3 regions of the Hydrogenophaga sp. T66 genome follow, and region 2 is predicted to be linked to each of the others. Evidence: predicted binding sites of a transcription regulator. Region 2 holds the regulator's gene; each other region holds the start of a gene.
What was found. Region 2 encodes sigma-54, which starts transcription at its own class of promoters, with help from an activator protein. Its sites were predicted from a motif close to TGGCANGNAANCTGCTTT; they were not measured.

Region 1 (9,956 bases), on a different contig from region 2:
GCCTGCGGGCGCAGGGCGACAAGAACACCCTGGAAGTCGACCAGATTGAAGAAGCCTGTGCCGAAATCGTGCAGTACCTGGTCTCGCTCACCGACGATCCGGTGACCCACTGACGCACCGCGCCACAGACCCCGAACGCCGCTGCCACGGCGACGCGCCAGCTACTCGATGCGCAGCTGCGTGAGCCAGCGCGCGCCGGGCGCGAACGCATCGCGGTCGGCCGGCCCGTAGGGCGGCACGTCCAGCCGCTCGGGCGGCACACCCAGGCGGTTGAGGTCGATGGCTTGCGGCTCGCCGACGAGTGCATCGGCGGTGACCGTGAACCGGAAGATCACCCCATTCCAGAGCTTCGCCCCGTAGTCGCGCGGCTGCTTGAAGAAAAACAGCAGGCTGTGCTCCAGCCAGTCCAGCGATGAGGGGCCCGCCACCGACGGCTGCTCGTAGGGATAGGGCACGGCGCATGTGATTTCCGGCCCGCCGGGCAGGCACTTGAACTCCCGCATCGACAGGAAATGGTCCTGCAGGACCCGCGGGTCCAGCCGCACCCGGAAGTGCGCAAGACCGGACGGCTGGGGGGTGAAGGCCACCGCGCCGATGCGCGTGCGCTGGCCGTCGGCCGTGACGGCGATCACAGGGCGCTCACCGCGGAAGTCGAAGCCCCACGCCGCGCCGGCTGACCCGGCCAGGGCCAGCACCAGTCCGGCGGCGCGCGCCCGCGTCACGGCTTGACCGTCAACACCCAGACCGACAGGGTCTTGAGATCACCGGCGCTCAGGCTGGCGTGCGGCGGCATCGGAATGCGGCCCCACTTGCCCTTGGAGCCGTTCTGAATGGACTGGGCCAGCGAGGCGGCTGCGTCCTTGTCACCGGCGTACTTGGCGGCGATGGCGGCGAAGGCCGGGCCCACCACCTTCTCGCCGTTGGCGTGGCAGGAGTAGCAGCCGTTGGCCTTGGCCAGTTCGACGGCGGCAGCGGCGTCCAGCGCATGGGCGGCGGGCGCGAGGCTGGCGGTGGCCACCAGGGCCATCAGGATCGGGAAACGGTGCATCGGCATGTCATTCATCCAAAAAAAAGGGTGGCGGGCTTGCGCCGCGCCACCCCTCACCCACACAACTTACTTCATCAGCTTGAAGGTCCAGACGGAACCGCCCTGCTCCAGGAAGTTCACCTTCTTGGCGACCTCACCGCCCCACAGCGGCACGGCGCCGCCCCAGCCGGAGACCACGCTGATGTACTGCTCGCCGTCCTGCTGCCAGGTGATGGGCGGGGCCACCACGCCGGAGCCGGTCTGGAACTGCCACACCACCTTGCCGGTCTTGGCGTCGGCGGCCTTCAGGAAGCCCTCGGGCGTGCCCCAGAACACCAGGTCGCCGGCGGTCAGGACACCGCCCCACAGCGGCGCGCTGTTCTTGACTTCCCAGACCACCTTGCCGGTCTTGGGATCGATCGCGCGCAGCGAGCCGATGTGGTCGTCGAACAGCGGCTTGATGGTGAAGCCCGCGCCCAGGTAGGCCGCGCCCTTCTTGTAGGTGATCGGCTCGTTCCAGATCTCCATGCCCCACTCGTTGGTCGGCACGTAGAACAGGCCGGTCTTCGGGCTGTAGGCCATCGGCATCTGGTTCTTGCCGCCCAGGAAGCCCGGTGCGGAGAACACGGCCTTGCCCTTGGTGCCGTCGCCGCCGGCCGCGGTCGGGTCACCCGGGCGGTTGTCGTCGACGTAGTTCGGGCGGCCGGTCTTGAGGTCGATGCCGGTGGCCCAGGTCACTTTCTTGACGAACGGGAAAGCGTTGATCAGCTTGCCGGTGGTGGCGTCGTTGACGTAGAAGAAGCCGTTGCGGTCGGCCTTGGCACCGACGCGCTTGCCGTCCATGTCGAAGGTGACGAACTCGTTCACACCGTCGTAGTCCCAGCCGTCATTGGGCGTGTTCTGGTAGTGCCAGACGATCTTGCCGCTCTTGACGTCGATGGCCACGGTGGAGGCCGAGTACAGGTTGTCGCCCTTGCGCACGTGGCTGTTCCACGGGCCGGGGTTGCCGGTGCCGAAGTAGGCCAGGCCGGTCTTGGGATCGTAGGTGCCGCCCAGCCAGGTGGCCGCGCCGCCGGTCTTCCAGGTCTCACCCGGCCAGGTGGCGTTGGTGGTGCCGGAGATGCCGTTTTCCTTGCCGTCCTTGTAGCCCATGTGGCCTTCGACGACGGGGCGGGTCCAGACCATCTTGCCGGTCTTGGGATCGCGCGCTTCCACGCGGCCCACCACGCCGAACTCGCCGCCGGACACGCCGGTCAGCAGCAGGCCTTCGGCGATCAGCGGGGCGGCGGTGTAGCTGTAGCCGGCAGAGTAATCGTCGATCTTCTCGCGCCAGACCACCTTGCCGGTGTTCTGGTCGAGCGCCACCAGCTGGGCGTCCAGGGTGCCGAAGATGACCAGGTTGTCGTACAGCGCGGCGCCGCGGTTGATCACGTCGCAGCAGGGCATGATGCCTTCGGGCAGACGGTGCTCGTACTTCCACAGCTTCTGGCCGGTCTTGGCGTCCACCGCGTAGATGCGCGAGTAGGACGCGGTGACGAACATCTTGCCGTTGTGGACCAGCGGCTGGCTTTGCTGGCCACGCTGCTTTTCACCGCCGAACGACATCGACCACACCGGCACGAGCTTGTTGATCGTCTTGCTGTTGACGGCGTTGAGCGTCGAGTGGCGCTGGCCTTGCGTGCCCATGCCCCAGCTCAACACGTTGTTGGTGGACTGCGCGTCGTCGGCGATCATCTTGTCGGTCACGCCTTGCGCGCCGACTTGGGCCGCCGCGGCCATGACCAAAAGGCTCAATAGAGTACGTTTCACTGGGTTGTCTCCTGCTCGTGAGGCGTTGAGGGCGGTCGCTGCGCGGACGCAGTGCCACGGGTGTTGCCGACGACCCGCCGGTCGCGGTGCACGAGCGCTCAGGGGCAACATCCGTGCCAGGGAAAAGTTCCCGCCCACCGGCCAAAACCCTCCGGAAAAACCCTGAGCCCGACCCCGGTGCAGCGCCTGCGACGCCGCGCCCAGCGCGCCACGCCGTGACGCTGGCGTGACAGTGTTCAGAAACGGATCAACCGCGCGAACAGGCGGCTGCAACAGTCGTGAACTGACCGGTCACCGGCTGGCCGGCGCAGACAGCGCGCGCAGCTCATAACGGGGATACCACTGCGTGAGCGTGCGGTGCAGTTCGGCCGGTTGCGCCGCCCAGCGGGCAAAGCGCGGTGGCACCGGCGTGCGCAGCAGCTCGGCCAGGTCGGTGCCGCGCTCGGCCTGCTCGCGCATGAGCCCGGTCAGCCAGCGCAGCCAGTCGCGGGTCTGCTCGATGCCGGCCAGGCCACTGTGGACCGGGCCGTGGCTGGGCACCACGGTGTGGAAGCGCCCCGCGGCGTGCCAGCGGGCAAGCTGGTCGAGGCTGGCGAGCCAGGCGTCGAAGTCGGCGTGCGGGGTGGTGGGCACCCGGTCTGCAAACACCAGCCCGCCGGCGTAGAGCACGCCGGTCGTGGTGTCGATGACGACGAGGTCGTCGTCGGTGTGGCCGCGCAGGCGGTGCAGCTCCAGCGTGTGGCCGCCAAGACGGCGCGTCTGGGTGCCCGCCTCAAGCACGACCGGCTGTCGTGACGGCGTGGACTCGGTGCCCTTCATCCAGTCGCCGCACAGCCGGTACAGGTTGTCGGCGTAGGCCCGGCCTTCGGCCTGCATGCCCGCGATGCTGCCCGGCAGGGCCTCGGTGGGGACATCGGCCCACGCCTGGTGGCCAAAAAAGTAGTCGGGGTGGAGGTTCAGGCTGAGCACCGACACCACCGGCTCGCGGACGGTGGCGGCGACGGCGCGCCGCTGCTGCTCGCCATACAGGCGCGACGGTCCGGTGTTGATGACCACCACGCCGGCGCCGGTGGCAATGAAGGCGGTGTTGATGATGTTGCACCCGTTGGCCCGGCTGAAGTCGTCGACCGCGCCCTCAATCACCCAGGTGCCGCGGGCCAGCGCGCGCGGCTGCAGGTCGTAATGCAGGCGCGCCGCGTCGGGCTGGAGGCGTGGCGCGGCGTTGGGCAAGGGGCCTTGCGCGTGGGCAGCGCAGGCGAGCGCGAGGCCACCGGCCCACGCGGCGATGCGGCCCGGCCGCCCGGTCACGACACCACCTCGGCGTCGATGCGGTTGCCGTTGTTGTCGCGCCCGTGCAAGCGCAGGCCACCGCGCACGCCGGTGGGCAGCTCCAGCGTGATCAGCGGGTTTTCGGCCACCGGCTCGTGCAGCGCGAGGCGCCACAGTGGCTGGCCGGCGCCGTCGTCGAGCTGCAGGCGCTCGATGAAGAAAGCCGGGATGCCGGCCACCAGGCCGGTGTCCATCGGGTGCATCACGCGCAGGCGCAGGCGCCGGCTGCCATCGATGAGGTTGTCGAACCAGCGGGCCTGCACCTGGTTGAGGGTGCGGCTCCACGAGCCATCGGCGCGGGTCGCGCCGGGCACCGTGCAGCCGCCGCCGGCGGCCTGCACCCAGGTGCCGCCCACGTGCCAGCGGCCGTCGCGGGTGCGCACCATCGCCCGCACCGGCGAGGCCTGCTCCATGCGGATGCGAAAGGCGATCATCGGCAGCGCGCGCAGCGGCTCGAAGTCGAGCACTTCCCGCACCGGGTTGCGGTCCACGACCACAAAGATCCGCTCGATGCCCCCACCTTCCCGGGCCAGTGCGCGCGCATCCACCTGCAGCGGCACCGCCATGGCGTCGTCGGCGAAGGCCGGCCCCTTGACCAGCACCTCGGGCGCAAACCGCATCGGCGCCTGGCCGAGGTACTGACGGCGCAGCGTGGGCCACTGCATGGAGCCCAGCGGATCGCCGCCGGTGTGGTCTTCCGCGGCGCGCACGCCACCCGCGCCCAGGGCGGCCGCGGTCAGCAGCGCCCGGCGCCGGATCGTGGGAGTCGGTGTGAAACCAGCCATCGGGAAACGCCTTCCTGCGCCGCACACCGGCGCGTCAGCCCTTGTTGCGAATGACGCCGCGCTGCGGGTCGTAGCCCCAGAGCGCCAGCCCGAAAAACACCACCGTGCAGCCCAGCACCACGGCCCACGCGGTGGCAGAGAACTGCCCGACCGACGCGAAGCGGATCGCCTCCACCGCGTGGGTGAACGGATTGACCTGCGCGATCTTCACCAGCCACCAGGCGCCCGACTCCTCCAGCTTCCAGAGCGGGTAGAGCGCCGGGCTGATGAAAAACATCGGGAAGATCACGAAATTCATGGTGCCCGCGAAGTTCTCCAGCTGTTTCACGTACACCGACAACACCAGCCCCAAAGCCGCGAGCATCACCGCTGCTGCCACCATGGCCAGCAACAGACCCGGCAGCAACGCCCACGACAGATCGACGCCAAACGCCCACGCGATCGCCAGGAAAGCCAGCATCTGCAACACCGACAGGCTGGTGCCGCCCAGCAGCTTGAAGGCCAGCAGCCAACCCCGCGGCAAGGGCGCGGTGAGCAGCAGGCGCATCATCCCCATCTCCCGGTCATAGACCATGGACAGCGAGCTCTGCATGCCGTTGAACAGCGCCACCATGCCGAGCAGCCCGGGCACCATGTAGACCTTGTATTCGATGTAGGTCTCGTAGGGCGGCACGATGGCCACGCCAAACACGTTGTGGAAGCCGGCCGCGAACACCACAAACCACAGCAACGGCCGGACCAGCGCCGAGCCCAGGCGCGAGGGCTGGCGCAGGAAACGACCGATCTCGCGGCCCACCACCGCACGCAGCGCGCGCAGCCGGTGCGCCAGCGGCGACGGGGGCGGCACCGGGGCCACGGCGGCGGTCAGCGGCTGCGACATGCGCTCTCCGCCTCGTCCACGCCCAGCGTGTCCAGCACCTCTTTCGGGTGCAGCACGCCATCCACCGGCGCGAGCCCGACCACGCCGTCGCCGTGGCTGAGAAACAGCGGCTGGCGCAGCTGGCCGTCCCAGGCGCGAAAGCTCAGCCGCTGGCCCTTGAAGCCGTCGATGAAGCTCTGACCGCTGCGCAAGCGGCGCAGCTGTTCGGCCACCGGCGCGCGTGGCGCGTCCACCAGCACCGCGACCACCGCCTTCGCCGCCGCCCACGCGGCGTAGTCGTGGGAGCGCAGCGGGCGGCTTTCCTGCCGCTGGAAGCGGCGCGTGAGTTGCGGGCCGCCGTGGCGCTCCCAGTGCGGGTGCCAGGCTTCGGCGGTCAGGCCGCTGGCACCCACGACCGGGCGTGGCCGCTGGGTGGCGTAGGGCAGAAGCCGGGCGAACTCGCCGTCGGCGTCCATCACCGCCACGACCTCGTGGTCGCGGTCGCCGGTGAGCAGGCGGGTGTTGGCCAGGTCGCGGTCGCGCGGGTCGCCGCTGAGCTTGAACGGACGGGTCTGCACGACCTTCAGGCCGTAGCGTTTGGCGCTGCGGGCAAAGGCCTGGCCCTGCAGGGCGTCGGCCGGCGTAGGCCCCTGCAGCACCAGCACCTGCCGCCAGTTGCGCGCCGCCAGGTACTGGGCCAGCGCGTCCTGCTGCATGGCCCGGCTGGGCAGGGTGTGCAGCAGGTGGGCGGCACAGTGTTCGGCGCGCAGCGCATCGTCGTCCAGGCCGGTGTTGAACACGATGGCGCCCCCCAAGGCCCCGGGCGCGGCCTGCACCAGCTGGCGCAGCGGGCCCTCGGGGAGGTCGGCCACCACGTGCTGCACGCGGGCGGCCTTGAGTTCGGCCAGGGCCTTGGGCAAGGCCGCGGCATCGGGCAAGACCACATCGCGCACCTTGAGGTCGATGCCCGCGGCGTCCAGTTCAAACGCGGCATCGGCCACCCCGAGCGTCACGCCGTCCAGCGCCCGTCCGGCCGGGTGGCCGGGGTAGGCCTTCTCCAGCCGGCGCGGCGCATGGCGCGGATCGTCGGCCAGCGACACCACCGCCAGCGTGACGGTGGTGCGGGTCTGGGCCACCGCGCCGCCGTCCGCGGCCAGCAGCGTGGCCGCCACCAGCGCGCGGGTCAGCGGGCCGAGGACCCGCCTCATTTCACCAGCACGGTGTGCGGCACGCGGCCGACCGCCACCGTCTTGAGCGCTTTGGCCGCCGCCGTGTCCACCAGCGTCATGTCGTCGGACAGGCCGTTGGCCACAAACAGGGTCTTGCCGTCCGGACCCAGCGTGAGGCCCCAGGCGCGCTTGCCGACCAGCACCTGGCGGCCGACCTTCTTGCTCGCCACGTCCACCTCGGCCACGTGATTCGCCCGGCCCAGGCCCACCCACATCGTCTTGCCGTCGGCGCTCATCGCCATGCCCACCGGCGTGATGTCGGCCTCGCGCATGCCCTGCACGGCAAACTTGATCGTGGCCTTCACGCTGTGGTCGGTGGTGTTGACCACGCTGACCGACGCATCCAGCTCGTTGGTCACCCACAGCTCGCTGCCGTCGGCCGTGAGCACGAACCGGCGCGGCCGCTTGCCCACCTTGATGTTCTTGACCACCTTTTTCTGCGCCAGATCGACGAGGTGGACCAGGTTGGCCACCTCGGAGGTGACGTAGGCGAACTTGCCGTCGCGCGTGACGATCACGCCCTCGGGCTCGCCGCCGGTCTTCACCTCGAACACCTTCTTGCGCGTGGCCAGGTCGTACGCGGCCATCACGTTCTCTTCCTCGATGGACACGTAGGCCAGCTTGCCGTCCGGGCTGAGGTCAAAAATCTCGGGGCTGTCGCCCAGCGGCACCGTGCCGCTCATCTTGCCGGCCGCCACGTCCACCACGCCCAGCTGGTTGCTGTCACCGCAGCACACGTAGATCGCGCTGCGGTCGGCGTTGAACATCATGTGGCGCGGGCGCTTGCACACGTCGATCGCGCCGGTGCGGTTGCCCTGGGTGTCGAACACATACACCTTGTTGTCCTTCTCGCTGGACACATACACCTGCGCCAGTGCGGCGGGGGTCAAGACGGCGGCGAGAAGGGCGAACGGCCAGGCGGCCAGGCGGCGGGCTTGCATGAGGTGAGTCTCCTTGATGTTGTGCAGCAGCGGGCTGTTTCTGCAACTTTGATGCCAGAAAAGCAGGAACGCTTCTTGCAGCATGGCCCCAGCGACGGCCCCATCGCTCCTGACAAACCCTAGGTCGTCCGCGGAGACACAGCCCCCATGCCCCACCGCCCCCCGTTGTCGCGACGTCAGTGCCTCGCCTGGGGCATCGGCGTCGGCGCGACCCTGGCCATGCCGGCGCTGGCCACCGCCGGCCCCTTCCCCAGCCGGCCGATCCAGCTGATCGTGCCCTGGCCCGCCGGGGGTGCCACCGACCTCACCCTGCGGGTGCTGTGCGAGGAAGCCGCCCCGCTGCTCGGGCAGCCGCTGGTGGTCATCAACAAGCCGGGGGCCGGTGGCACGCAGGTCGCGCCGCTGTTGCGCGCGGCCGAGCCCGACGGCCACACCATCGGCCAGGTGCCCATCACCGTCTACCGCCACGCGCTGATGAACCCCGTGCCCTGGGACCCGGTTAACGACCTCGCGCCCATCGTGCAGGTCTCCGGCGTGACCTTCGGCGTGCTGGTCCCGGCCAGCAGCCCCTTCCAGCGCTTCGACGATCTCGTCCAGTGGGGTCGCCAGCACCCCGGCGCGCTGCTCGTGGGCTCCACCGGGGTCGGCACCACCGCCCACCTGGCGATGGAAGAGGTGCTCCAGCAACACGGCATCCGCTACGTCCACGTGCCCTACCGCGGCACCGCCGACCAGATGCTCGGCGTGGCGGGTGGGCAGGTGATGGTGGGGGTCAATTCCACGGGCTTTGCCCCCTGGCTGGACCAAGGCAAGGTGCGGCTGCTGGCGGTCTTCAGCGCCCAGCGCAGCCCGCGCTGGCCCGACGTGCCGACCCTGCGCGAGCTGGGGTACCCGTTTGCCGTGCACCACTCGCCCTGGGGCCTGGCCGCGCCCCGCGCCACGCCCGAGGCCGCCATCGCCCGATTGCACGACGCCTTCGCCCGCGCCATGCTCAGCGAACGCCACTTGCGCGAACTCGCCCGCTACGATCAGACTCTCGATTACCTCAACACCCGCGACTACCGGCAGGCGGTGCTTGACACCGTCGAACGGGAAAAGCGTTTGCTGCACCGCATGAACCTGCTGCCGCGAGGCCACAGCTGATGCCCGACACCGCCGCATCCACCCTGCTGCGCGCCACCGACCTGCACAAGGCCTACGGCGCCAAGCCCGCGCTGCGGGGGCTCAGCCTGAGCCTGCGGGCGGGCGAGTTCGTGGCCCTGCTCGGCCCCAACGGCGCCGGCAAGAGCACCCTGCTGCAACTGCTCACCGGTCTGTTCACGCCCGACCGCGGCGAGATCGAGGTGCTGGGACACGACCTGCGCCGGCACCCCGCGCGCGCGCTCGCCGGGCTCGGCGTGGTGTTTCAGCAGGCCGCGCTCGACCTCGACCTGAGCGTGCTCGCCAACCTGCGCTTTCACACCGACCTCCACGGCCTGCCGCGCGCGCTGGCCGCCGAACGCATCGCCCACGGCCTGGCCAGCCTGGGCCTGCAGGGACAGGAGAAAGCCGTCGTGCGCAGCCTCTCCGGCGGCAACCGGCGCAAGGTCGAGCTGGTGCGCGCCCTGCTCCATCGCCCGCGCGTGCTGCTGATGGACGAAGCCACCGTCGGCCTCGACCCCGCCTCGCGCCAGCAGCTGCTCACCACCGTGAGCGACCTGTGCGCCCGCGAGGGCCTCGCGGTGCTCTGGGCCACCCACCTGATCGAGGAAGCGCGCAGCGCCAGCCGCCTCGTGCTGATTCACCAGGGCGGCGTGCGCTACGACGGCAGCACCGCCGACTTCATGGCCGCGGCGCAGGGCACCGATTTCCAGGCCGAGGTCCTGCGCCAGCTCGACGGGGGTCGCGACTGACATGCAGGCCACCGAGGTCATTCACCGCTGGATCTCCGCCTTCAACCGCGGCGAGGTCGGTACGCTGTGTGCGCTGTACGACCCC
Region 2 (9,956 bases):
CGAGGCGCTCAAAAAAGGCGCTGGCATCGTCGCCGTCGGCGGTCTGGGCCGATTCGCGGGCGCCGGCGTCGGGCCGGGCACCGACCGTGAAGGTGCGCGGGGCGCGGCCGGGCTCGCGGCCGCGCGCCCGCTCGGCGGCGTTCTGCCCGGCCACGCCGGCGGCCGCGATGCGTTCGCCATACGGCGGGTTGAGCAGCAGCACGCCGGGTGTCGCGCTGGGGGGCAGGCGCTGCAGCGCGTCGCCGCCGCGCAGCTCGATCGCGTGGGCGACGCCGGCGCGCTCGGCGTTGCGCTGGGCAAAGTCGACCATGCGGAACGACACGTCGCTGCCGTGGGCCAGGGGCGGCGAGCCGGCCGGATGCGGGCGTTCGGCCGCACGGGCTTCTTCGCGCAGCGCCGCCCACACGTGGGCCTGGAAGGGCAGCAGCTTCTCGAAGCCGAAGCGCCGGCCCAGGCCGGGCGCAATGCGCAGCGCCCGCTGCGCCGCCTCGATGACCACCGTGCCGCTGCCGCAACAGGGGTCGTACAAGGGCACGGCGCCGTCCCAGCCGGTGGCCGCGATCATGGCCGCGGCCAGCGTCTCCTTCAGCGGCGCATCGCCCTTGTCCTCGCGCCAGCCGCGCTTGAACAGCGGTTCGCCGGAGGTGTCGATGTACAGCGTCACCGTCTCGGCCGTCAGGTGGGTGTAGATCCGCACGTCGGGCCAGCGAGTCTCCACGCTGGGCCGCTCGCCGCGCCGCTCGCGGAAGCGGTCGCACACCGCGTCCTTGATGGTCAGCGCGGCGAAGTTCAGGCTTTTGAGCGGGCTGTGCTGGGCGGTGATCTCGACCTTGATCGTCTGCGCGGGCGTGAACCAGATCTCCCAGGCCACCGCCGCAGCGGCGTCGTACAGGTCGCGTTCGCTGCGGTACGGGCCGTGGGCGAGTTGCACCAGCACGCGCACGGCGAGACGGCTGTGCAGGTTCAGCCGCATCGCATCGCGCCAGCTGGCGGTCAGCGCCACGCCCCCCCGCACCCGCTGCACGCCCTCAGCGCCCAGGATGTCGCGCACCTCATCGGCGAGCAGGTCTTCAACGCCGGCGGCGCAGGGGAGAAACAAGTGCAGGGCGTTCACGGCGGTCGGTGGGTAGACGGCCCGCACAGCGCGGGCCGCGGGTTCGGTCAGAGCGACTTGCGCAGGTTGGCGGGCGCGATCCGCAGCGCCTCGCGGTACTTGGCCACGGTGCGACGCGCGCACTCGATGCCCTGTTCCTTGAGCAGGTCGGAAAGCTGGTTGTCGGACAGCGGCTTGGCCGCGTCTTCGGCGGCGATGAACTGCTTGATCAGCGCGCGCACGGCGGTGCTGGACGCGTTGCCACCGGTCTCGGTCCCGAGCGAGGAGCCGAAGAAGTACTTCAGCTCGTAGGTGCCGAAGGGCGTGGCCATGTATTTGGCGGTGGTCACGCGGCTGATGGTGGATTCGTGCAGGCCCAGCTCGTCGGCGATTTCGCGCAGCACCAGCGGGCGCATGGCCAGCTCGCCGTGCATGAAGAAGTTGCGCTGCCGCTCGACGATGGCGCTGCTCACGCGCAGGATGGTGTCAAAGCGCTGCTGGATGTTCTTGATGAACCAGCGCGCCTCCTGCAGGCGCTGTTGCATGGCGGCGTGACCGCCTTCGCCACCGTCGCGCCCGCCGCGGTTCTGGCGCAACGCGTTGGCATACACGTCGTGCACCCGCAGGCGCGGCATCACGTCGGGGTTGAGCATGACCTTGAAGCCCCGGCCAGCCCGCGCCACGATCACATCGGGGACCACGATGTGGCGCTCCACATCGACAAACCGGCGCCCGGGCTTGGGCTCCAGCCCGGCGATCAGCGCCAGCGCGGCCCGCACCGTCTCGTCGTCGGCACCGCAGGCCTGGGCCAGACGGCGCACATCGCGCTTGGCGATGAGTTCCAGCGGTTGCGCCACGATGGCCAGCGCGGCGCGTGCGGCCGGCGTGTTGCGCAGCTCCAGGATCTGCAGCCGCAGGCACTCGCCGAGGCTGCGCGCGCCCACACCGGGCGGGTCCATGTGCTGCAGCAGCGACAACGCGAGCTGCAGGCGCTGCTGGGCGTCGTCCAGCGCGTCCTGCTCGGGCGGCCGGCCTTCCAGGCGCAGCAGCGCTTCGCCGAGTTCGTCCAGCGGGTCGGCGAGGTAACCGTCCTCGTTGAGCGATTCGATCAGCAGCACCAGGGCCGCGCGGTCGCGGTCGTTCAGGCGCAGGCAACGCGCCTGCTCGTGCAGGTGATCGGTGAGCGAGCGTTGGGCGCGGGCCAGCTCGGTGGCGCTGGCGGTGTCGTCGTCGTCGCCACCCGCGCCGCGCGGCGGCGCATCGCCGCCCCACTCGCTGTCGTTGGGCGCGAGGTCGACGGTGCCATCGCCGTCCCAGTTTTCCTCCACCGGCGCGGCCCCGTCGAGCCGGGCTTCCAGCGCGTCGGTGTCGGGCGCCTCGGCGCCCTCGGAGACCGACACGCCGGCCTCGCTGAGCTGCTCACCGCCACTGACGGGGGCGTCGGTCTGGGTGACGCCGAACTCCTCGCGCTCGACGCTGTCGTCGGCCCGCTCCAGAAAAGGGTTGTCGTCGAGCATCTGCTCGACTTCCTGCGCCATCTCCAGCGTCGAGAGTTGGAGCAGCCGGATCGACTGCTGCAGCTGCGGGGTGAGGGCGAGGTGCTGCGAGACACGCAGCGACAGTCCCTGCTTCATCGCGCGCCCGACCGTGGGCCGCCCCGCCGGGCCGCCCCGTGCAAGCACGCGCGCCCGCGGAGGGCGACGGCGTGAAGGGACTGGCGCGCGGGGAAGGCCATGATCACATGCGGAAGTGCTCGCCGAGATAGACCCGGCGCACGTCGGCGTTTTCGACGATCTCCGCCGGCGTGCCGCTGGTGAGCACGTGACCGTCGTTGATGATGTAGGCGCGGTCGCAGATGCCCAGGGTCTCGCGCACGTTGTGGTCGGTGATCAGCACGCCAATGCCGCGCGACTTCAGGAAACCGATGATGCGCTGGATCTCGATGACCGCGATCGGGTCGATGCCGGCGAAGGGCTCGTCGAGCAGGATGAATCGGGGGTTGGTGGCCAGGGCGCGCGCGATCTCCACCCGGCGGCGCTCGCCGCCGGACAGCGCCGGGGCCGGCGCGTCACGCAGGTGGTCGACGTGAAGGTCCTTGAGCAGTTCGTCGAGCCGGCGGGCGATCGCCTCGCCCGACAGCGGCCGGCCCTGGTCGTCTTCCTGCAACTCCAGCACCGCACGCACGTTGTCGGCGACGCTGAGCTTGCGGAAGATCGATGCCTCCTGCGGGAGGTAGCCCACGCCGAGCCGCGCGCGGCGGTGGATCGGGAAGCGTTCGATCGCCTGACCGTCGAGCAGGATCTGGCCCCCATCCGCCCGCAGGAGTCCCACCAGCATGTAGAACGAGGTGGTCTTGCCCGCGCCGTTGGGGCCCAGCAGCCCCACCACCTCGCCCTTGAACACGGCGAGCGACACGTCCTTGACCACCTTGCGGCTGCCGTAGGCCTTTTGCAGGCCGCGGGCCTCCAGCCGGCTCACCACGGGCGCCGGCCGGCCGGGCTTGGCGGCCGCGGGGCGCTCAGGCGCGCTCACGGCCGGCCCTCGATCTGGCGGCTGGGGGTCAGGGCGGCGGGCGGCGTGGCGACCGGGGGAGCGGCGGGGGCCGCACCGGGCTTGGGCACGGGCGTGAGCATCGCGCGCACACGGCCGCCGCTGGCGGCGCTGCTGCCGCTGGCGGTGGGCCGGGCCGGGTCGGCGCCGTCCACGGTGAAGGTGTCGGTGGCGTTGTTGTAGACGATCACGCCGCCGCTGGTTTCGTCGTTGAGCTGCGTGCCCTTGTAGCGGCGCAGCACGGCGTCGCCGGTGAAGCGCACCGTGTCGGCGCGGCTGTCGTAGTCGATGCGGCGGGCCTCGCCTTCGATGTGCTCGTCCACGCCGTCGCGCTTCTGGCGGAAGGTGCCTGGGCTGCCCGTGACCACGCCGAACTGGTTGCCCTGGGCGTCCTGGCGGATTTCCACCTGCGCGCCGCGGATGCGGATGGTGCCCTTGGTGATGACGACGTTGCCGGTGAAGACGCTGGTCTGGCGGGCGTCGTCGTAGCGCAGGCTGTCGGCCTCGGCGTTGAGCGGCTTGTCGCGGTCCGCGCGCTCGGCCCAGGCGGTGCTGGCGCCGCCCAGGCAGACCGTCAGGCAGACGTTCAGGCCGAGGACCCGAAGGCGACGGAAGGTGGGGATGGCGAATGCAGGCATGGCGTCAGGGCACGAAACTTGCATTCATTGTAACGGCGGTCCCGACGGCGCGCGCCCTGTTTCGGGGCGCGGTTTGACTGCGCCGGCGGTCGCCGGCGCCGCATCAGCCCTTGCGGCCGGCTTCGGCGATCAGCGCGCTGGCGATGGTCAGCGTGCGCGGGCCCTGCCCGGCGATGTAGAAGCGACCGGCCACGCCCAGCGCCGGCGTGCCCTCGACAGCGTAGGCGTCCTGCAGGGCCGCGGCCTGCTGGGCCTTGGTGGCGGTGGCCGGGGCGTTGAACACCTCGGTGAACTTCGCCCGGTCCACGCCCTGCTTGGCCACCCAGTCGATGATCGGACCGGGCGTGGTCAGCGGCAGGCGTTCGTTGTGGATGGCGGAAAAGACCTTGGCGTGCAGCGCCTTGACCTGGTCCATCGCCTCCAGCGTGTAGTAGAGCTTTTGCATCGGCACAAACGCCGGCGAAAAGGCCACCGGCACGCGGCGCACGGCGACGTTGGGCGGCTGCTTCGACTTCCAGTCCTCGAACAGCGGTTCGAAATTGAAGCAGTGCACACAGGAGTAGGCGAAGAACTCGACCACCTCGATCTGGCTGGGCGGGGCCTGGACCGGCGCGGGCTTGGCCAGCTTGAGGTAATCGACGCCTTCTTTGGGCGCGACGCGCTGGGCGAAGGCCGGCAGGGCGCTGGCGGCGCCGAAAGACATCAGGGAGAGGGAAAACGCGCGGCGTTGCATGGATCGGTTCTCCGGGGAAGGACTGGGTTCGGGCGCGGACGCCGCGGAAAAGTTCCCGCCGGCTCAGCGCTGCACGCGCACCAGCGCGGCTTCGATGCCGTTGCCGGTGAGCTGCTCCTGCGTGAGTTCGGCCAGGGCTTTCTGCGTGAAGGGTCCGACGCGCACGCGGTAGACGGTGCGGCCATTCTGCTCGCGCTCGCTGACCTGCGCGTCGATGCCCATCATCGCCAGCTTGGCGCGCTGGGTTTCCGCGTCCTCGGCGGTGCGGAAAGCGCCGGCCTGCACGAAGTAGGTGAAGGGATCGGCGCCGGGGCCGGCCGCGGCGGTGGGCGGCGTGGCGGCGGCCGGCGCCTGGCCGGTTTTCTGCTGCATCAGTTCGCCCAGCGGGTCGGCGGGTTTGGCGGCCGGGGCTTTCGGATCGGTGGCCTTGGCGTCGGTGGCGGGCGGGGCGGCCGGTGGCGTGGCGGCCCCGGGGGCGGCGGGCGCGGGGGCCGGTCCGCCGACCGACGCGTTGGGATTCCAGCCCTTGTTGCGCTCGGCCTCGCGCTGCTCGGCGCCGGCGTCGCGCGACAGCCCGCGGTCCACGAAGGGCACCGGCACCTTGGTCACGTACACCGCCACGGCCAGCGCGGCACCCAGGCCCACGAGCAGGCCGGCGACGAAGCCAATGAGGGTGCCGCCGGTGGCGCGGCGGGCGGACGACGAAGCGGGGGATTTCTTCATGGCGAGCGACGGTCTCACATCTTGCGCGGGGCGCTCACGCCCAGCACGGCCAGGCCATTGTGCAGCACCTGCGCGGTGGCCGCGACGAGCGCCAGCCGCGCGCGCTTGACCGTGTCGTCGTCCACCAGGATGCGCTCGGCGTCGTAGTAGCTGTGGTAGGCCGACGCCAGTTCGCGCAGGTAGAAGGTCACGTCGTGCGGCGCGAAGTCGCGCGCGGCGTCGGTGAGCATGGCCGGGTAGCGCGCCAGCAGCAGCATGAGCGTCTGGGCCGGGGCGCTGTCCAGCGGCGCGAGATCGGCCTGGGCCAGGGCCGCCACGTCGCCGCCCCAGGCGTCGAGCACCGAGCAGATGCGGGCGTGGGCGTACTGGACGTAGTAGACCGGGTTGTCGTTGTTCTGCTGGACGGCGAGGTCGACGTCGAAGGTGTATTCGGTGTCGGGCTTGCGGCTGAGCAGGAAGAAACGCACCGCGTCCTTGCTGGTCCAGTCGATCAGGTCGCGCAGCGTGACGTAGCTGCCGGCGCGCTTGCTGATCTTGACCTCCTCGCCGTTGCGCACGACGCGCACCATGGTGTGCAACACGTAGTCGGGGTAGCCGGCGGGAATGCCGACGTCAGCCGCCTGCAGGCCGGCGCGCACGCGCGCGATCGTGCCGTGGTGGTCGGTGCCCTGGATGTTGATGACCTTGGTGAAGCCGCGCTCCCACTTGGCGATGTGATAGGCCACGTCGGGCACGAAGTAGGTGTACGAGCCGTCGGACTTGCGCATCACGCGGTCCTTGTCGTCGCCGTAGTCGGTGCTGCGCAGCCACAGCGCGCCGTCCTGCTCGTAGGTCTTGCCGTTGGCGATCAGCCGGTTGACCGCCGCCTCGACGCGCCCGCTGGTGTACAGGCTGGACTCCAGGTAATAGTGGTCGAACTTCACCGCAAAGGCCTGCAGGTCGAGGTCCTGCTCGTGGCGCAGGTAGGCCACGGCAAACTGCCGCAGGCCGTCGAGGTCGTTGGCGTCACCGCTGGCGGTGAACTCGCGGTCGTCGGCCTTGACGGTTTTCCGGGCGAGGAAGTCGCGGGCGATGTCGCCGATGTAGTCGCCGTTGTAGGCGGCCTCGGGCCAGCCGGGATCGCCGGGCTTCTTGCCCTGGGCGCGCAGCTGGGTGGAGGTGGCCAGCGTGTTGATCTGCACGCCCGCGTCGTTGTAATAGAACTCGCGGTGCACCGCCCAGCCCTGCGTATCGTAGAGGTTGCAGATCGCGTCGCCCAGCGCGGCCTGCCGGCCGTGGCCGACGTGCAGCGGTCCGGTCGGGTTGGCCGACACGAACTCGACCATGAGGCGCTGGCCGTGGTCCGGCTGGCGGCCGAAAGCCGCGCCGGCGGCAAGCACCTCGCGCACCACCTGCTGCTTGGCGGCGGGCTGGAGGCGGATGTTGATGAAGCCCGGGCCGGCGATCTCGATGTCTTGCACCCACCGCTGGTAGGCCGGGCGGGCCAGCAGCGCGGTGCGCAACTGCTCGGCCAGCGCGCGCGGGTTGGCCTTCAGGGGCTTGGCCAGCGCCATGGCGGCGGTCACGGCGTAGTCGCCGTGGGCGGCCACTTTGGGCGATTCGAAGGCGGCGCGCGCGCCCGCGCCGGGGCTGAGGGACTCCAGCTCGGCGGCCAGGCCGGCGAGCAGGTCTTGTTTGATGGTGAGCATGGGGCGCGATTTTAGGCGGGGGCCCCGGGCGCGTCGGGGGCGCGCAGCTGGCGCGCGGCGGCGGCCTTCACCGCGGCGGTCAGCCGCTGCGCCGAGGGAGGCTCGTGCGCCCAGTGCTGCCAGTACAGCGCCACGTCGACGGTGGCGCCGGGCAGCAGTTCCTGCAGCGCGGGGCGGTGCGCGAGGTGCTGCTCGGGCACCATGCCCCAGCCCAGGCCGAGTTCGATGGCGGTCTCAAAGGCGTCGACCGCGGGCGCGAAGTGGCGCGGGTAGTGGGGTTGCTGCAGGCCGAAGTGCTGCAGGAGGAAGGCGTCCTGCAGGGCGTCCTTGCGGTTGAAGATGACGGCCGGGTGGGCCAGCAGGCGGTGCGGCGACACGCCGCCGCCCGGCGTGCGGCAGCGCTGCACCACGGCCGGCGCGGCCACACAGCGGTAGCGCATGACGCCCAGCGGCTCGGCAATGCAGCCGCGCATGGCGTCGGCGCGGGTGGTGACGCAGCCCATCACGTCGCCGCGCTTGAGGGCGTCGTGGGTGTGGTCCTGGTCGTCGATCACGATCTCCAGCAGCAGCCGGTGGCGCTGCAGCAGCGCGGCCACGCCGGGCAGGAACCAGCTGGCCACCGAATCGGCGTTGATGGCCACGCTCAGGCTCTGCCAGGCCGCGCCGTCGCGCGCCGGCCCGCCGGCCAGGCCGGCGAGCAGGTCGGTCTCCATCGCCCGCACCTGCTTGATGTGGCCCAGCAGCGCCTGCCCGGCGGGCGTGGCGGTGACGCGCTTGCCCCGCACCAGCAGCCGCTGGCCGAGCGATTCCTCCAGCGACTTGATGCGCAGCGACACCGCCGCCACCGTGACCGACAACGCCCGCGCGGCGGCACTGAACCCGCCGGTTTCGACCACGGCGGCGAGGGCTTCGAGTTGGCGGGCGTCGAGCATCGGTGCTGCTTGTTTAGAAAACCTTGATGAGCTTCATTTTCTGTCAAATCGCTTTAATCCACCCGGTGGGACGGGCACCATGCCGCCATGGCCTGAACCCAGGCGCCCTCTGTCCCGCGAGCATCACCATGACCCTGACCTTCCCCACCTTCACCGCCGGCCTGGTGCTGAGCCTGTCGCTGATCATGGCCATCGGCCCGCAAAACGCCCATGTGCTGCGCATGGGCCTGCAACGCCAGCACCTGTGGCTCACGGTGGCGGTCTGCGCGCTGGCCGACATCGCGCTGATCGCCATCGGCGTGCTGGGCCTGGCGCAGCTCGGCGGCCTGTCGGACAAGCTGCACGGCGCCATCGTGGGCGCGGGCGTGCTGTTCCTGTCGGTGTACGGCTGGCAGGCGTTCCAGCGCTTCCGCGCGCCGGTGGCCGCGCCGCTGTCGCAGCCCGGCCCGCTGCCCGCGACCCCTTCCACGGCCCACGCCGCCCACGCCGCGCCGGTCACGCGCCGGCAGGCCGTGCTCTCGGCCCTGGCTTTTTCCTGGCTCAACCCCCACGCCTGGCTCGACACGGCGGTGCTGATCGGCAGCGCGTCGCTGGCCTACGGCGCGGGTGGCACCGCCTTTGGCCTGGGCGCGGCCACCGGTTCGCTGGTGTGGTTCCTGGTGCTGGGCTGCGCGGCCTTCTGGCTGGGCCGGCGGCTCAACTCGCTGCGCCTGTGGCGCGCGCTCGACGGGCTGGTCGCGCTCATGATGTGGGGCACGGCCGCCTGGCTGCTGGCCTCGCTGGCCTGACCGCCCGGTGCTGCCCATGAACGCCGCGAAACCCCTCACCGTCTTCGGCCCGGACTTCCCCTTCGCGCACGACGACTGGCTGCGCCACCCCGCCGGCCTGGGCGTGCTGCCGCGCGAACGCCACGGCACCGAGGTGGCCATCGTGGGCGCCGGCATGGCCGGCCTGACCGCCGCGCACGAGCTGATGAAGCTCGGGCTCCGGCCGGTGGTGTACGAGGCCTCGCGCCTGGGCGGTCGCCTGCGCTCGCAGGCCTTCGAGGGCGGCGCGGGCGCGGTGGCCGAGCTCGGCGGCATGCGCTTCCCGCGCTCGGGCACGGCGTTTTTTCACTACGTCGACCGGCTGGGTCTGGCCACCCGCCCCTTTCCCAACCCGCTCACGCCGGCGGCCGGCTGCACGGTGGTGGACCTCGCCGGCGTGACGCACCGCGCGCGCACGCTGGACGACCTGCCGCCGCTGTTCCGCGAGGTGGCCACGGCCTGGGGCGACGCGCTCGAAGAGGGGGCGGGCTTCAGCGCCCTGCAGGATGCGCTGCGCGCGCGGGATGTGCCGCGCCTGAAAGCGCTGTGGAACGCGCTCGTGCCGCGCTGGGACGACCGCACCTTCTACGACTTCGTCGCCCAGTCCAGCGCCTTCCAGGCCCTGTCCTTCCGCCACCGCGAGGTCTTCGGCCAGGTCGGCTTCGGCACCGGCGGCTGGGACTCGGACTTCCCGAACTCGATGCTGGAGATCCTGCGCGTGGTGCTCACCGGCTGCGACGACGACCAGCACCTCGTGGTCGGCGGCGTGCAGCAGGTGCCGCAGGGCCTGTGG
Region 3 (9,956 bases), on a different contig from region 2:
GTGGGTCATCGGCAACACAAGAGGAAGGGAATCAGGCGTCCAGCTCGGCCAGGGGCCAGCGGGGCTTCACGTCAAAGCGGCCGTCCGGGGGGGCGGCCAGCGTGGCGTCGAGCAGGCCGGCCTGGGCGCGCAGCCCGGCGGCCAGCGCAATCATGGCGCCGTTGTCGGTGCACAGGTGCAACTCGGGGTAATGCACCCGCACGCGCCGGGCGGCGCAAGCGGTGTCGAGCTGCTCGCGCAGGCGGCGGTTGGCGCCCACACCCCCGGCCACCACGAGCCGGGCGAGTCCGGTGGCCTTGAGCGCGGCCAGCGACTTCTTCACCAGCACATCGACGATGGCCGCCTGGGCGCTGGCCGCGACGTCGGCGCGCTGCGCGGGCGTGAGCGGATCGGCCAGGCGGCTGGTGGCGGGGCCTTCCGGCGCGGCATGGGCCAGCCGGCGCACCTGCGTGAGCACCGCGGTCTTCAGGCCGGCGAACGAAAAATCGAGGTCGCCGCTGTGCAGCAGCGGGCGGGGGAAGGCGAAAGCGACCGGGTTGCCCTGCTCGGCCAGCCGGGCCAGCGCCGGGCCGCCGGGGTAACCGAGACCAAGCAGCTTGGCCGACTTGTCGAACGCTTCGCCGGCGGCGTCATCGATGGTTTCGCCCAGCAGGCTGTAGCGACCCACACCGTCCACGCGCATGAGCTGCGTGTGGCCGCCGGACACCAGCAGGGCGACGAACGGAAACTGCGGCGGGTCGGCGCTGAGGAACGGCGACAGCAAGTGGCCCTCGAGGTGGTGGATGCCGAGCACCGGCCGGCCCAGCGCCACGCCCAGCGCGCTGGCGACGCCCGCTCCCACCAGCAGCGCACCGGCGAGCCCGGGGCCGCGGGTCACGGCGATCGCGTCCACCGCCGACAGCGGCAGCCCGGCCTGGGCCAGCACGGCGTCGGTCAGCGGCAGGACGCGGCGGATGTGGTCGCGGCTGGCCAGCTCAGGCACCACGCCGCCGTAGGCCTGGTGCATGTCGATCTGGCTGTGCAGCGCGTGACCGAGCAGGCGCGGCGTGGCGGTGCCGGTGGCATCGACCAGGGCCACGCCCGTTTCGTCGCAGGAAGATTCGATGCCCAGGATGCGCATGGGCGCGAAGTGTACGGGCGGCATGGATGTTGCAAGCTGGCGCGGGGATGACAACCGCCCTGCACTTCCTGCTTGCGGCCAAGCGCTGCGAGATCGACGGCCTGCGTGAGCTGGCGCTCACCAGCGAAGGCGCGGACCTGGCCGCCCAGCTGATCCACGGGCTGCAGCGCGAACGGGGCCTGTCCAACCTGTGGCTCGGCTCCGGCGGTGGGCGCGGCGGCGATGCCCGTCTGGCGCAGCTGGCCGACAACGACGCCTCGGAAGCGGCCTGGCGGGCCCACGTGCAGCGGCTCGACACCGCGGGCCTGAGCGGTCCCCACGGTGCGCGGCTGTTCAGCCGGCTGGCGCTGGCGCTGCAGGGCCTGGACGCGCTGCGCCCGCTGCGCGCCCAGGTGCAGGCGCTGGCGCTGGACCCGCCCGCGGCCACCGCAGCGTTCAGCCGGGTGATCGCCGCCCTGCTCGCGGTGGTGTTTGAGGCGGCGGACAGCGCCAGCGACCCGGACCTTTCACGGCGGCTGGTGGCCTTGTTCCACTTCATGCAGGGCAAGGAATTCGCCGGACAGGAGCGCGCCGCCGGATCGGCGCTGTTCGCCAGCGGGCGCGCCGACCCGGTCGGTCAGCAGCGCCTGCTGCACCTGATCGACAGCCAGGAGCGCTCCCTGGAAGCCTTCGGCGCGTTCGCGGACGAGGAAACCCGCGCGGTGTGGGCGCAGGCGGAATCGGGCGCGCCGCTGGCGCGGCTGGAGCGCCTGCGGCGCCTGCTGGCCACGGCCGGGGGCGGTGCGCCGCTGGACGCCGAACTGAGTCCGGCCTGGTTCGAGACCTGCAGCCAGCGCATGGACCGCATGCGCACGGTGGAAGCGCGGCTGGCCGGCGCGCTGCGCGCCGCCTGCGCCGCGCGCCTGGCCGCGGTGAACGACGAGGCCCTGAGCTACGAGCGACTGGCCGCGACCGGCACACCGCCGGCCGACCCGCTGTCCTTCTTCCGCGACGCGCCGGCGCCGGACGGCGTGGACAACGCCGGCCGCGGCGGCCCGCTGCAGGATTCCGTGCTGGCGCTCGCGCAAGACCAGGCGCGGCGCCTGCAGGCCATGGGCGAGGAGCTGGCGGCGGTGCGGGCCAGCCTCAACGAACGCAAGCTGATCGAACGCGCCAAGGGCCTGCTCATGGCCCACCGCGGCCTGAGCGAGGCCGACGCCCACAAGACGCTGCGCCAGATGGCCATGAACCAGAACCGGCGGCTCATCGACGTGGCCGAAGCGGTGCTGGCGATGGCCGACGTGCTCACGCCCGGTCCGCGCTGAACCCATGCTGCGCCGCACAAGAACGGTGCTCCGCGCGCCGGCCCCAGGGCACCGAACCCCCGCGCGCACCACATCGGGGCGGCATCCGGGGCCGCGCGTATTCGACAGGATTTCAATGAAATCAAGGACTTGCCTCGGGCGGGACGCCTGAGCGACACCTGGCACGCGATCTGCTTAGAGAAAGCCAAAGGGCGCTGCCAACGGCGGTGGCGCCCCCCGGTCTCCCCCGACCCCCCGGACAACGGCGTCCATCTCTCCCGCGCTGGCGCGCGGCCGGAGGTGGGCGCCGTTGTGTTTTTCGCGGTCCGTTTTTTCATCCACCAGGAGTGCGCCATGTCCGTCGAGCAACCCGCCAACGCCCCCCTCGCCACCGCCGCGCCTGTGGCGACCACCGCGGACGCCGCCGCCGCGCCGTCGCGCCGCCAGTTCCTGCAGCACGGTGCTGCCCTGGGCGGCGCCGCGCTGTTCGCCAGTCTCGGCCACCAGCCGGTGTGGGCCAACGGCTCGGATGCGCCGGAGAAAACCGAGGTCAAGATCGGCTTCATCCCGCTGACCGACTGCGCCAGCGTGGTGATGGCCGCCGAACTCGGTCTGGACAAAAAGTACGGCGTGAAGATCGTGCCGACCAAGGAGGCGAGCTGGGCTGGCGTGCGCGACAAGCTGGTCAACGGCGAGCTGGACATGGCCCACGTGCTGTACGGCCTGATCTACGGCCTGCAGCTCGGCACCGCCGGCCCGCGCAAGGATATGGCCGTGCTGATGAACCTCAACCACAACGGCCAGGCCATCACGCTGTCGAAAAAGCTGGCCGAGAAAGGCGCGGTGGACGGGCCGTCGCTGGCCAAGCTGATGGCGACCGAGAAGCGCGAATACACCTTCGCCCAGACCTTTCCCACCGGCACCCACGCCATGTACATCTACTACTGGCTGGCCGCCGCGGGCATTGATCCGTTCAAGGACGCGCGGGCCATCGTCGTGCCGCCGCCGCAGATGGTGGCCAACATGCGCGTGGGCAACATGGACGGCTTCTGTGTGGGCGAACCCTGGAACCACCGCGCCATCATGGACGGCATTGGCATCACCGCCAACACCACGCAGGACATCTGGAAAGACCACCCGGAAAAGGTGCTGGGCACCACCGCCGAGTTCGTGCAGAAGCACCCCAACACGGCGCGCGCCGTGACCGCGGCGATCCTGGAGGCCGGCAAGTGGATCGACGCCGGGCTGGTCAACAAGAACCGCATGGCCGAGACGATCGCGCAGCGGGCGTACGTGAACACCAGCGTGGACGCGATCAACCAGCGCATCCTGGGCCGTTACCAGAACGGTCTGGGCAAGACCTGGGACGACCCGAACCACATGAAGTTCTACAACGACGGGCTGGTCAACTATCCCTACCTGTCCGACGGCATGTGGTTCCTCACGCAGCACAAGCGCTGGGGCCTGCTGAAGTCGCACCCCGACTACCTGGCCGTGGCCAAGGCCGTGAACCGCATCGACATCTACAAGCAGGCCGCCGCCGCCACCAAGACGCCGCTGCCGAAATCGGACCTGCGCAGCGCCAAGTTCATGGACGGCGTGGTGTGGGACGGCAAGGACCCGGCCAAGTACGCCGACGGGTTCAAGATCAAAGCCGCGTCGGCCTGAGCGGGAGCCGCCATCATGGTCAGCGCCGTTTTTCACGCCCCGCTGGACGCGCCCGCGTCCGCGCCCACCGCCGCCTCTCCCCCGACGCCCGGCGGCCCCGCCACGGTGGCGGCTGCTCCGACGGTCGCGCGCGCCACGCTGGACACCGCGGCCACCGCCCTGCCCTGGCGCGAACGCGCCGGCTGGTTCTGGCGCGTGGGTCTGCCACCGCTGCTGGGCCTGGGCCTGCTGGTGGTGGTCTGGTCGCTGATCGCCGGCAACGGCGCCAGCGGCATCCCCACGCCGCAAGCCACCTGGGTCCACGCGCTCGACATCTTTGCCGACCCGTTCTATCAGGCCGGCCCGAACGACCAGGGCGTGGGCTGGAACGTGCTGTCCTCGCTGCAGCGCGTCGCCACCGGCTTTGGGCTGGCGGCGCTGGTGGGCATTCCGCTGGGCTTCGCGATCGGCCGGTTCGATTTCCTGAGCCGCATGTTCAACCCGCTGATCAGCCTGCTGCGGCCGGTCTCGCCCCTGGCCTGGCTGCCCATCGGCCTGCTGGTGTTCAAGGGGGCCAACCCGGCGGCCATCTGGACCATCTTCATCTGCTCCATCTGGCCCATGATCATCAACACCGCGGTGGGCGTGCAGCGCGTGCCGCAGGACTACCTCAACGTGGCGCGCGTGCTCAACCTGAGCGAGTGGAAGGTGTTCACGCGCATCCTCTTCCCGGCGGTGCTGCCCTACCTGCTGACCGGCGTGCGGCTGGCGGTGGGCACGGCCTGGCTGGTGATCGTGGCGGCCGAAATGCTGACCGGCGGCGTGGGCATCGGCTTCTGGGTCTGGGACGAGTGGAACAACCTGAACGTGGCCAGCATCATCATCGCCATCGTCGTGATCGGCCTGGTGGGTCTGCTGCTGGAACTGGCGCTGGTCAAGCTCGCCAGCCTGTTCACCTACGAGGAGGTCAAGGCATGAGCGCGCCCTACATCCAGATCGACCGGGTCGCACAGACCTTCCGCACCAAACGCGGCAACTTCCCGGCGCTGCGCGACATTTCCCTGACCGTGCAGCAGGGCGAGTTCGTCACCCTGATCGGCCACTCGGGCTGCGGCAAGAGCACCCTGCTCAACCTGATCGCCGGCCTCACCCGGCCCACCGAAGGCGTGTTGCTGTGCGCCGGCCGCGAGATCGCCGGGCCGGGCCCGGAGCGCGCGGTGGTGTTCCAGAACCACTCGCTGCTGCCCTGGCTGACCTGCTTCGAGAACGTCTACCTCGCGGTCGAACGCGTCTTCGGCGAGCGCGAAAACCGCGCGGCGCTGCGCGAGCGCACCCAGGCCGCGCTGGCGCTGGTGGGCCTGACCCACGCCGCGGCCAAGCGCCCCGGCGAAATCTCTGGCGGCATGAAGCAGCGCGTGGGCATCGCGCGGGCGCTGAGCATGGAGCCGCAGGTCCTGTTGATGGACGAGCCGTTCGGCGCGCTGGATGCGCTGACCCGCGCCAAGCTGCAGGACGAGCTGCTCGACATCGTGGCCAGCACCCAGGCCACGGTGGTGATGGTCACGCACGACGTGGATGAGGCGGTGCTGCTGTCCGACCGCATCGTGATGATGACCAACGGCCCGGCCGCCACCATCGGCGAGGTGCTGTCGGTTGACCTGCCGCGCCCGCGCGACCGGGTGGCGCTGGCAGACGAGCCGCGCTACCAGGCCGCCCGCAAGGCGGTGATCGATTTCCTCTACACGCGCCAGGGGCACGTGGAGAAGGCGGCCTGACGACACAGCCCGGCCCGGGCGGAGCGCGTCACGCCGCGCCCGCCCCGTGCGAGGCACTGGAGATTTCCATGGACATGCGAGTGAACCCCAAGGCGCGGATGAAGCTGGTGATGGTCGGCAACGGCATGGCTGGCGTGCGCGCGCTCGAAGAGCTGCTCAAACTGGCGCCCGACCTGTACGACATCACCGTCTTCGGCGCCGAGCCCCACCCGAACTACAACCGCATCCTGCTGTCGCCGGTGCTGGCGGGCGAGCAGACGCTGGAGCAGATCGTGCTCAACGACTGGGCGTGGTACCGCGACCACGGCATCACGCTGCACGCCGGCCACACCGTCACCGACATCGACCGGGTGCGCCGCGTGGTGCGGGCACAGGACGCGCAGGGCGCGGTGGTGGAGGCGGCCTACGACCGCCTGATCCTGGCCACCGGGTCCAACCCCTTCATGTTGCCGGTGCCTGGCCGAGAGCTTGCTGGCGTGATCGCCTACCGGGACATCGCCGACACGCAGGCCATGATCGACGCCGCCGCCCGCCACCGCCACGCGGTGGTGATCGGCGGCGGGCTGCTCGGGCTGGAGGCGGCCAACGGGCTGGCGCGGCGCGGCATGGAAGTAACCGTGGTGCACGTCGCGCCCTGGCTGATGGAGCGCCAGCTCGACGAAGCCGCCGGCGGGCTGCTGCAGCGCGCGCTGGAGGCGCGCGGCCTGAAATTCCTGATCGGCGCCCAGACCGAGTCGCTGCTGCCGGCGGCCGATGGCGCACGGGTCGGCGCGGTGCGCTTCAAGGATGGCCGCGAGACGCCGGCCGACCTGGTGGTGATGGCCGTGGGCATCCGCCCGAACACGGCGCTGGCCGAGCGCGCCGGGCTGCATGTGCAGCGCGGCGTGGTGGTCAACGACACCCTGCAGACCACCACCGACCCGCGCATCTACGCGGTCGGCGAATGCGCGGCGCACCGCGGTGTGGCCTACGGGCTGGTGGCTCCGCTGTTTGAGCAGGGCAAGGTGCTGGCCAACCACCTGGCCGAGTTCGGCATCGCCCGCTACACGGGCTCGCTCACCTCGACCAAGCTCAAGGTCACCGGCATCGACCTCTTCTCCGCCGGGGATTTCATGGGTGGCGAGGGCTGCGAGACCATCGTGATGAGCGATGCGGCGGCCGGCGTGTACAAAAAGCTCGTCATCAAGGGCGACCGGCTGGTCGGCGCGTGCCTCTACGGCGACACGGTGGACGGAAGCTGGTACTTCAAGCTGCTGCGCGACGCCCGGCCGATCGGTGACATCCGCGACCGCCTGATGTTTGGCGAATCCAACATCGGGGACGTGGGACACCAGGGGCACCAGAAGGCCGCGGCCATGGCCGACGGCGACGAGGTGTGCGGCTGCAACGGCGTGACCAAGGGCGCGATCTGCCGCGCCATCAAGGACAAGGGCCTGTTCACGCTCGATGAAGTGCGCAAGCACACCAAGGCCAGCGCGAGCTGCGGCTCCTGCACCGGGCTGGTCGAACAGATCCTGATGTTCACCGCCGGCGGCGATTACTCCGCGACCCCCAAGACCAAGGCGGTCTGCGGCTGCACCGACCACGGTCATCAGGCCGTGCGCGACGCCATCCGCGAGCACCACTGGCTCACCCGCGCCGAGGTGTTCGCCGGTCTGGGCTGGCGCACGCCCGACGGCTGCGCGACCTGCCGCCCGGCCGTCAACTACTACCTCATCAGCACCTGGCCGAAAGAGGCCAAGGACGACCCGCAGAGCCGCTTCATCAACGAGCGCATGCACGCCAACATCCAGAAGGACGGCACCTACAGCGTGGTGCCGCGCATGTGGGGCGGCGAGACCAGCGCCGCCGAGTTGCGACGCATCGCCGATGTGGTGGACAAGTACCAGATCCCCACCGTCAAGGTCACCGGCGGACAGCGCATCGACCTGCTGGGCGTGAAGAAGGAAGACCTGGTGCACGTGTGGCGCGACATCGGCATGCCCAGCGGCCACGCCTACGCCAAGGCGCTGCGCACGGTGAAGACCTGCGTGGGCAGCGAGTGGTGTCGCATGGGCACGCAGGACAGCACGCAGATGGGCAAAGACCTGGAGCGCGCAATGTGGCGGATGTACGCACCGCACAAGGTGAAGTTCGCGGTGAGCGGCTGCCCGCGCAACTGCGCCGAGGCCGGCATCAAGGACGTGGGCATTGTGGGCGTGGACTCCGGCTGGGAAATGTTCATCGCCGGCAACGGCGGCATCAAGACCGAGGTCGCCCAGTTTCTCGTGAAGCTCAAGACGGCCGAGGAAGTCATGGAATACACCGGCGCCTTCATGCAGCTCTACCGGCTGGAAGGCTGGTACCTGGAGCGCACGGTGCATTACGTGCAGCGCGTGGGGATCGACCACGTCCGCCGACGCATCGTGGAAGACGCGGCGGGCCGCCGGGCGCTGTGGGAGCAGCTGCAGTTCGCGCTCGACGGCGAACCCGATCCGTGGTTCGAGCTGCAGAAGGCGGCCGTCGATCCGCGCCAGTTCGAACCCCTGCCGGGCTGACTTGTTGGAGGCCACTATGCCCACCTGGAAAACCATCTGCCGTGTCGACGACATCCCCCGCCTCGGCTCGCGCTGCGTGAGCCGCCCGGCCGGGCTGGACGTGGCCGTGTTCCGCAACGCGCAGGACGAGGTGTTCGCCCTGCTCGACCGCTGCCCGCACAAAGGCGGTCCCCTGAGCCAGGGCATCGTCTTTGGCGAACGCGTGGCCTGCCCGCTGCACAACTGGACCATTGGCCTGGACACCGGCTGCGCGCAGGCGCCCGACGAGGGCTGCACGCCGCGCTTTGCGGTGAAGGTCGAGGACGGCGTGGTCTCGCTGGACGCCGAGGAACTGGCCAGTCTGGCCACCGACCTCACCCGCCCACTGGCCGGCCCGGCCCGCCGGCGGCCCCAGACAGCGTGACCCGACCTGAGCCGGCATGACCGCCACGACCGAGGACACGCCGCGCACCGTGCGCTCCACCTGCCCGTACTGCGGCGTGGGTTGCGGCGTCCTGATCGACACCCGCGGCGGGCGCATCACCGGCGTGCGCGGCGATCCCGAGCACCCGGCCAACGCGGGGCGCCTGTGCACCAAGGGTCAGACCCTGCACCTCACCGCCGCACCGGCGGTGATGCGCCAGGCCCGGCTGCTCACACCGCAATGGCGCGAGCGCCGCGACCAGCCGTTTGCGCCGATCGGCTGGGAGGCTGCGCTGGACCGCGCGGCCGACACGATGGCCCGCATCGCGCGCGAGGACGGGCCCGACGCGCTGGGCTTCTACGTCAGCGGCCAGCTGCTCACCGAGGACTACTACGTCTTCAACAAGCTGGCCAAAGGCCTGCTGGGCACGAACAACATCGACACCAACTCGCGCCTGTGCATGAGCAGCGCGGTGGCCGGCTACAAGCTCACCCTCGGCGCCGACGCGCCGCCGGCCTGCTACGACGACGTCAACCACGCCGACTGCCTGTTCATCATCGGCAGCAACGCGGCCTACGCCCACCCGGTGCTGTTCCGCCGCATCGAAGACGCGCGGCGCGCCCGCCCCGGCATGAAGGTGATCGTGGCCGACCCGCGACGCACCGACACCGCCGGCCTGGCCGACCTCTACCTGCCGCTGCAACCGGGCACCGACGTGATGCTGTTCCACGGCATGCTGCACCTGATGCTCTGGGAAGGCTGGACCGACCCCGCCTGGATCGCGCAGCACACCACCGGCTTTGACGAACTCAAGGCGCTGGTGCGCGACGCCACCCCCGCCCGCGTCGCCGCCACCTGCGGCCTGCGCGAAGCCGACCTCATCACCGCCGCCCGCTGGTTCGCGCTCGGCGGCGACCACCCGCCCGCGCAGCGGGGCACCACCCTGAGCCTGTACTGCCAGGGCCTCAACCAGAGCAGCAGCGGCACGGCGAAAAACGCCAACCTCATCAACCTGCACCTGGCCACCGCCCAGATCGGCCGCGCCGGTGCGGGACCGTTCAGTCTGACCGGCCAGCCCAACGCCATGGGCGGCCGCGAAGTGGGTGGCCTGGCCAACCTGCTCAGCGCCCACCGCGACCTGGCCAACCCGGCGCACCGCGCCGAGGTGGCGGCGTTCTGGGGGGTGCCGAG

Region 1: AC2D80_RS03985 (PQQ-dependent methanol/ethanol family dehydrogenase) is a predicted target of sigma-54. The motif match lies at 2,938-2,955, and genes of this name have one in related genera.
Region 3: AC2D80_RS08640 (CmpA/NrtA family ABC transporter substrate-binding protein) is a predicted target of sigma-54. The motif match lies at 2,584-2,601, and genes of this name have one in related genera.

Annotation. Positions count from the first base shown of each region.
Region 1 covers NZ_JBXVVX010000001.1:848,056-858,011, reverse strand. The annotation lists gene AC2D80_RS04000 (response regulator) at 1-113, shown strand, start outside; gene AC2D80_RS03995 (hypothetical protein) at 162-722, opposite strand; gene AC2D80_RS03990 (c-type cytochrome) at 719-1,054, opposite strand; gene AC2D80_RS03985 (PQQ-dependent methanol/ethanol family dehydrogenase) at 1,115-2,806, opposite strand; gene AC2D80_RS03980 (quinoprotein relay system zinc metallohydrolase 1) at 3,128-4,144, opposite strand; gene AC2D80_RS03975 (quinoprotein dehydrogenase-associated SoxYZ-like carrier) at 4,141-4,950, opposite strand; gene AC2D80_RS03970 (ABC transporter permease) at 4,985-5,830, opposite strand; gene AC2D80_RS03965 (type 1 periplasmic-binding domain-containing protein) at 5,815-7,017, opposite strand; gene AC2D80_RS03960 (PQQ-dependent catabolism-associated beta-propeller protein) at 7,014-7,979, opposite strand; gene AC2D80_RS03955 (tripartite tricarboxylate transporter substrate binding protein) at 8,127-9,122, shown strand; gene AC2D80_RS03950 (ATP-binding cassette domain-containing protein) at 9,122-9,871, shown strand; gene AC2D80_RS03945 (nuclear transport factor 2 family protein) at 9,873-9,956, shown strand, end outside.
Region 2 covers NZ_JBXVVX010000004.1:28,956-38,911, forward strand. The annotation lists gene AC2D80_RS13870 (THUMP domain-containing class I SAM-dependent RNA methyltransferase) at 1-1,114, opposite strand, end outside; gene AC2D80_RS13875 (RNA polymerase factor sigma-54) at 1,162-2,727, opposite strand; gene lptB (LPS export ABC transporter ATP-binding protein) at 2,831-3,625, opposite strand; gene lptA (lipopolysaccharide transport periplasmic protein LptA) at 3,622-4,281, opposite strand; gene AC2D80_RS13890 (thiol:disulfide interchange protein DsbA/DsbL) at 4,385-5,014, opposite strand; gene AC2D80_RS13895 (SPOR domain-containing protein) at 5,078-5,737, opposite strand; gene argS (arginine--tRNA ligase) at 5,752-7,425, opposite strand; gene AC2D80_RS13905 (HTH-type transcriptional regulator ArgP) at 7,437-8,357, opposite strand; gene AC2D80_RS13910 (LysE/ArgO family amino acid transporter) at 8,486-9,145, shown strand; gene AC2D80_RS13915 (flavin monoamine oxidase family protein) at 9,162-9,956, shown strand, end outside.
Region 3 covers NZ_JBXVVX010000001.1:1,875,220-1,885,175, forward strand. The annotation lists gene AC2D80_RS08625 (branched-chain amino acid ABC transporter substrate-binding protein) at 1-9, opposite strand, end outside; gene tsaD (tRNA (adenosine(37)-N6)-threonylcarbamoyltransferase complex transferase subunit TsaD) at 32-1,120, opposite strand; gene AC2D80_RS08635 (nitrate- and nitrite sensing domain-containing protein) at 1,168-2,424, shown strand; gene AC2D80_RS08640 (CmpA/NrtA family ABC transporter substrate-binding protein) at 2,758-4,071, shown strand; gene ntrB (nitrate ABC transporter permease) at 4,087-5,028, shown strand; gene AC2D80_RS08650 (ABC transporter ATP-binding protein) at 5,025-5,825, shown strand; gene nirB (nitrite reductase large subunit NirB) at 5,894-8,362, shown strand; gene nirD (nitrite reductase small subunit NirD) at 8,379-8,765, shown strand; gene AC2D80_RS08665 (nitrate reductase) at 8,782-9,956, shown strand, end outside.